DNA from 2 places in the Nocardia sp. NBC_00565 genome. Region 2 is predicted to be linked to the other one. Evidence: predicted binding sites of a transcription regulator. Region 2 holds the regulator's gene; the other holds the start of a gene.

Region 1 (3,420 bases), 330 kb from region 2:
CGTAGCCGATGGTTAGCGCCGTGAAATCGACAGGTGGCGCGAGGCGGACCGGGAGCGCGGCGAGGCCGCGGATCAGCAGGCTCTTCCGCCATGTCGGTTCGCCGGCCGCTGTGTCCAGCGACATTACCGGGACCTTGGCCAAGAGCCGAGTGAGCGCGATGGTGGCCTCCGTCCGGGCAAGGGCCGCGCCGATGCAGTAGTGGATGCCATGGCCGAAGGCGATATGCCTGTTGTCGTCGCGATCGGCATCGATCCGGTCCGGTTCGGCGAACCGCTCCGGGTCGCGGTTGGCGGCCGCGAGGGAGATCATGATGAATTCGCCGGCGTCGATGTCCTGGTTGCCCAAGGTAATCGGCGCGGTGGTGTAGCGGGCGGTGGCCAGGTGCACCGGACCCTGGCAGCGCAGGATCTCGTCGATGTAGGCCGGAATTCCCGTCGGGTCCGCGCGCAGTCGTCCGGCCCTTTGCGGGTCGCGCAGCAGCTCGAGCACGGCGTTGCCGATCAGGTTGACGGTGGTCTCGTGTCCGGCGGCCAGCAAGAGGAAGAGCATGGAAATGAGTTCTTGCTGGTCGAGCCGATCATCGTCGTCCTTCGCGATGATGAGCTCGGAGAGGAGGTCGTCGCGGGGATCGTCGGTGCGCTTGGCGATCAATTCCGTCAGGTAGGTAAAGAAGCTGACTCCGGCACTGGTGCGCGCCTCGATGGTGGCCGAGTCGTTGACAACGACGGCGGTCCAGGAACGAAAGGCGTCCTTCTCGTCGTCCGGTACCCCGAGCAGTTCGCAGATCACGGCGATCGGCAAGGGGAACGCGTAGCTGTCCAGCAGGTCGACCCTTTCCCGGATGGTCATCTCGTCGAGCAGCGTGTCGGCGATCGTGGTGATCCGCGGCCCGAGATCCCGGACGGCCCGGCTGGCGAACGCCTTCGCGACGAGGCTGCGCAGCCGGGTGTGCTGTGGCGGATCGGCGAACAGCATATTGTCGCTGATGGTGCTGTTGAACATGTCGGCCGCGCCGTTCTTCGCCAAGATGGCCTGGCCCTCGGGTGAGGAGACCTTCTTGCTGATATTCGGCTCGACGAAGGCCTGCTTCGCGACCTCGTAATCGACGACCAACCAGCAGAGCACCCCCTCAACGCGGACTCGGTGAATGGGCCCGCGCGTGCGCAGTGACCGGTAGATCGCATGTGGGTCCTGGTAGAAGTCGCCGGTCAACTCGACAATCTCGGGCGCGGCCGTCATGCGTCACCGGCCATTGATGCGGTGTCGGCAGCGGCCCAGCGTGAATCCATGCAGTTCACTTGCTCACAAGTCCTTTCGACGTCGAACGGTTTGACTGACGTGCGATGCAGTCACGAGCAGCGGCAGTTGCGGCGGCCCGGTGACCGGCCGTGATGCTGCCGGGATGGGACAGCGGACGCGCGCGCAACCCGATGAGCAATCGACCGCGTCTGTATCGGTGGAAAGTCGAGCAGTGTCGATCGTTGGGTGAACCAGGAAATATCCGGTGCCGGACTTGCCGACGGCAGGATGTCCGCGCGCGCGGAATTTCCGTGCGATTGTCGCAGAGGTCCATTGTTCGGTCCCGCAGGTTCAGGCGGATGTCGCCGCAACCTTGGGAAAATTCGGCTGCTCTTCGCCGTGAGCGAACGGTAGGGGCGGGGCGGAACAAACCCGATCACTCCGGGGTTGACTGGGCATCGCTCAACTTTTGGAAGGGTCGAACACGTGACTACACCACAGAACCTGCCGGTGCTGTTCCTGACCGATCCGATCGTGCTGCCGGGCATGGTCGTGCCCATCGAACTGGACGAATCGGCGCAGGCCGCCATCGACGCCGCGCGGGCCGCGAACACCGACGCGGTGCTGCTCGCACCGCGGCTGGACGAGGGCTACGCCACCTACGGCGTCGTCGCAACCATCGAACAAGTCGGTCGGATGCGCGGTGGCGCACCGGCCGCCGTGCTGAAGGCCGAACGGCGCGCCAAGATCGGCCACGGGGTCACCGGGCCGGGTGCGGCGCTGTGGGTCGAGGCCGAACCGGTCGAGACGCCCGCCGTCGACGGCCGCACCAAAGAGCTTGCCGCCGAATACAAGAAGCTGGTCGTCTCGGTGCTGCAGCGCCGCGAGGCTTGGCAGATCATCGACGCGGTCAACCAGCTGACCGATCCGTCGGCGATCGCCGATACCGCGGGCTACGCGCCGTACCTGACCGCCGACGAGAAGCGCGACCTGCTCGAAACCCCGGATACCACCGAGCGTTTGACCAAGCTGATCGAATGGACCAAGGCGCATATCGCCGAGGCCGAGGTCACCGAGAAGATCAGCGCCGATGTCCGCGAGGGCATGGAGAAGAGTCAGCGCGAGTTCCTGCTGCGCCAGCAGCTCAACGCGATTCGCAAGGAGCTCGGCGAGGACGAGCCCGACGGCGCCGACGACTACCGCACCCGGGTCGAGCAGGCCGATCTGCCCGATACCGTGCGCGCCGAAGCGTTGCGCGAGGTCGGCAGGCTGGAGCGGGCCAGCGATCAGAGCCCGGAATCCGGCTGGATCCGGACCTGGCTGGACACCGTGCTGGAACTGCCGTGGACGGTGAAAACCACCGACAGCACCGATGTTTCGGCCGCTCGCGCGGTGCTGGACGCTGATCACCACGGCCTCGACGAGGTCAAGGACCGAATGGTCGAGTACCTGGCCGTGCGCTCCCGGCGTGCGGCGCGCGGGCTCGAGGTCGTCGGCGGACGCGGCTCCGGCGCGGTGCTGGCGCTGGTCGGTCCGCCCGGTGTCGGCAAGACCTCGCTGGGTGAATCCGTGGCCCGCGCCACCGGCCGCAAGTTCGTTCGCGTCGCCCTCGGCGGCGTGCGCGACGAGGCCGAGATCCGTGGTCACCGGCGCACCTACGTCGGCGCACTGCCCGGTCGGATCGTGCGTGCCATCAAGGAGGCGGGTTCGATGAATCCCGTTGTCCTGCTGGACGAGATCGACAAGGTCGGTTCGGACTTCCGCGGCGATCCCGCGGCGGCCCTGCTCGAGGTGCTGGATCCGGCGCAGAACCACACATTCCGCGACCACTACCTGGATCTGGATCTGGACCTGTCCGACGTGCTGTTCATCGCGACCGCGAATGTCATGGAGACCATCCCCGGCCCGCTGCTGGACCGGATGGAGCTGATCACTGTCGACGGCTACACCGAGGACGACAAGGTCGCCATCGCGCGTGACTTCCTGGTGCCGCGGCAGCAGGAACGCAATGCGCTGACCGCGGCGGAGGTTTCGATCACCGACGACGCGCTGCGTGAGATCGCGGCCAACTACACCCGGGAAGCCGGTGTGCGGCAAATGGAGCGAATTATCGCGAAGGCGTTGCGCAAGGCCGCGACGCGGCTGGCCGAGGACGGAAACGACACGGCGGCGGACGATTC
Region 2 (3,420 bases):
CAGGCGGGTTGGGGTTCATCGGAATCGAGGTACCACCAAGGGTTTTCGTCGCTCTCGGTGACCGGGGTGATGGTGAGCCACTTATTGGCGGTGGCCAGGTGGCTCAGGATCTCCAGATCGTAGAGATCACAGGGATGGTGGCCGCCGACGAACAGCTGCACCCGCGGATTGACGCGCCGTTGTGCCATCGCCATGAGCTGGGCGCGCAGGGGTGCGATGCCGGTACCGCAGCCGACCATCAACATCTTCCGTTTCACATTGCGCGGTACGCCGAGTCCGCCCAGTGGCGAACCGAGTAACCACTGATCACCGACAACGGTATTGCTGAGGATGGCCGGGCTGACCCAGCCGCCGAGTACGCCGCGGATGTGGAATTCCACCTCCCCGTTCGCATTCGCTGGCACCGCGGGGGACAGATAGCGCCACATGCGCGGCCGGGACGGGATCTGCACGCTGATGTACTGCCCTGCGGCGTACTGCATGGGCTGATCCAATTGCAGCCGGACGACGGCGAGATTGCGCAGTAGATCGTGGCGCTCGACCACGGTCCCGGTCCACACCGATGGTGCGGATTCCTGCTGGGCCGCACCGATCATGGTGTCGCCGATGATCTTGAGGCCCTCGTCCCAGGCGCGGTCCACCTCATCGGTCCACATCTCGGTGCCCGCGAAGATTCGCATCGCGGTCTTCAACGAGGTGGCTACGGCGGTGTAATGCGCGGGCTGCACACCGTACTTGCGATGGTCGCGCCCGAGTTGGGCGAGGAAGGGCAATAACTTGTTCGGCTCCTCGAGCCGATCCAGCGCGTAGGAGATGGCCTTGACCAATCGGTCACGCTGGGAATCCATCGCTGCGGGGAAGAAATCCCGGGCGGCGGGGTAGTCGGTGAACAGGATTGCGTAGAACGAACTGGCCAGCTTTGCCGGACCCCCCTCCTCCGCAGCAACCGCCTTGAACGTCGTTCTTATCAAAGCGACAGTCCGCGAATCCATTTGTGTCACAACCCCATTTCGCACTTGAACACAAACTGAGCTGTCACGTGAGGTGCTGTGGGTCACTCGACAGCAGCCGATGCGAACGAGTGTAAGGGAGGTTTGCCAGCAACGGAATCAATCGAATAAACATCACGTGTGTAATTCCCCTTAAACGAGGATCCGCACCACGAAATGCCTTGAAAACAAACCGAAAGAACGAACACGACGGTGAAATCCGTCACATACTTGGCGATTTCGCAACCCCGTTTTGCATGGTTCATCCCAATCGGGCAGTGGGAGCGATCCCACGGCAACCCCGCGCTCGCATCCGGCCACCGGACTCGAGCAAACCTCGCGCACCCACCGACCTGGCGACCGATGGAATCCTCATGGCGAATCGCGCATAGTTTGCTGGATCCGCGCCCACAGCAAACCTCGCAGATCGGCACATCATCGGCAACTTAGGCGACCGCACGCCGAGTCCCCTGGGACCCCAAAACACTTGTCAGGTACCGAAACCGGAATCGGGCGTTTGCTCGCCCACTGCCAGCACTAATTCGCAAGCGCGAACCGGCACCGCGTTTCGACCCAACGGTCCCGGCCACCGCCATTTATCAGCCGAATACGACAAAGGCTCCGGGCTCGGTTGTGCAACCGAATCCCGGAGCCTTGCTGTGCCGTGGCGCTTATCAGCGCCGATTGCGCGGCTTCCACACCACCAGTGCGGTACTGCGTTGCGGCGGCGTGAGATCGGGGCGGTACCCCGCGCGCAGCCGCTCCAGCTCGGCCGCCATTTCGGCGACCCGCTGCTGCAGTTCCTCGACCTGGTTGGTGAGTTCGATGATGCGCTTGATGCCCGCCAGGTTGACGCCGTCGTCCTGGGATAGCCGCTGCACCTCGCGCAGCAGCTCGACGTCCCGTGTCGAATAACGCCTACCGCCACCCGAAGTCCGTTGCGGCGTAACCAGTCCCAAGCGGTCATATGTGCGCAGTGTCTGCGCGTGCATACCCGCTAGCTGGGCCGCGACCGAGATCATGAAGAACTCGGCCCGCGCGGTCCCACCGGATGCCTGCTTCGGATTATCGGACATCACGCACCCGCCCATCCCGCACGTGGATCGAACCCACTGGTCTTCTCCGCCTCCGCATAGCGCTTGAGCGCCTCGGCGGCATTGTCGTCCAGCTTCTGTGGCACGGCGACCTTGACGGTGACGAGCAGATCGCCCGCGCCGCCACCGGGACCACGCTTGGGCACGCCACGGCCGCGCACCCGCAGGATGCGGCCGTCCGCGGTGCCCGCAGGCACCTTCACGCCGACGCGCCCTTCCAGCGTGGGCACGGAAACCGTTGTGCCCAACACCAATTCACTGTAACTGACCGGCAGCACCAGGGTCAGGTCGTCGCCGTTGCGGCCGAAGACCTTGTCCTGGCTGACGTGCACGGTCACATAGAGGTCACCCGAGGGCGCACCACGCAGCCCGGCCTCGCCCTGTCCGGCCAGCCGGATCTTCTGCCCGTCGCTGACACCAGGGGGAATCCGCACCGTGATGGTGCGCGTCCGATTCTGGATGCCGCTGCCGTGGCAGTCGACGCACGGGTCGTCGATGATCGAGCCGGTGCCCCGGCACTCATCGCACGGCTCGCTGAAGCCGAACGCACCCTGGTTGCGGCTGATCACGCCGTTTCCATTGCAGACGGGACAGACTCGTGGACTGGTCCCCGGCTTGGCGCCGCTGCCGTGACAGGTAGTGCACGGCGACGGACTGGTCATTCGCAGTGGAACGGTGACGCCCTGCGCGGCCTCGCGGAAACCGAGCGTCGTCTCGGTCTCCACATCCGCGCCGCGGCGGGGACGGCTCGCGGTCCGCGTGCCGCCCCGATTGAACAGCCCACCCAGCAGGTCACCGAGGCCACCGTCGCCGGCATTCGCCTGGCCGAAGATGTCACCGATATTGAAATCCTGCGAGAAGCCGCCGCCCGCACCGGGAGTGAAGCCGCCACGGCCGTATCCGCCACCGGCGAACAGCTTTCGGGTCTCGTCGTATTCCTTGCGCTTGGCCGGATCCGACAGCACGGCATGCGCCTCGCTGACGGTCTTGAACCGCTCCTCGGCCTTGGTGTCGCCGGGATTGGCATCCGGATGCAAGTCACGAGCGAGCTTGCGATATGCCTTCTTGATCTCGTCCTGCGAGGCGCTGGAGGAGACACCCAGCTCCTTGTAGAAGTCCTTTTCGATCCACTCCCGTTGGCTCACCGGGTATCTCCTCCTCTCGGGTTCCTATTGGTTGTTCGCATTGGCATCAACATCCGATGCCTCTTCTTCGACCAGATCGGCCACGCCATCGGTTACCCCGACGAGCGCGTGCCGAAGCACCCGATCGCCGAACCGATAGCCCTTGCGCATGACCATGCCGATCACCGGATCGTGTCCCTCGCCCTCGTGCTG

The links. The regulator HspR, encoded in region 2, represses chaperone genes until heat shock. The targets are predictions, from matches to a motif close to ANNTGAGTNNNNNNNACTCANNT.
Region 1: lon (endopeptidase La) is a predicted target of HspR. The motif match lies at 1,686-1,708, and genes of this name have one in related genera.

Annotation. Positions count from the first base shown of each region.
Region 1 covers NZ_CP107785.1:7,872,815-7,876,234, forward strand. The annotation lists gene OG874_RS36280 (cytochrome P450 family protein) at 1-1,240, opposite strand, end outside; gene lon (endopeptidase La) at 1,787-3,420, shown strand, end outside.
Region 2 covers NZ_CP107785.1:8,201,288-8,204,707, reverse strand. The annotation lists gene OG874_RS37835 (globin domain-containing protein) at 1-992, opposite strand, end outside; gene OG874_RS37830 (heat shock protein transcriptional repressor HspR) at 1,664-2,065, opposite strand; gene dnaJ (molecular chaperone DnaJ) at 2,065-3,228, opposite strand; gene grpE (nucleotide exchange factor GrpE) at 3,253-3,420, opposite strand, start outside.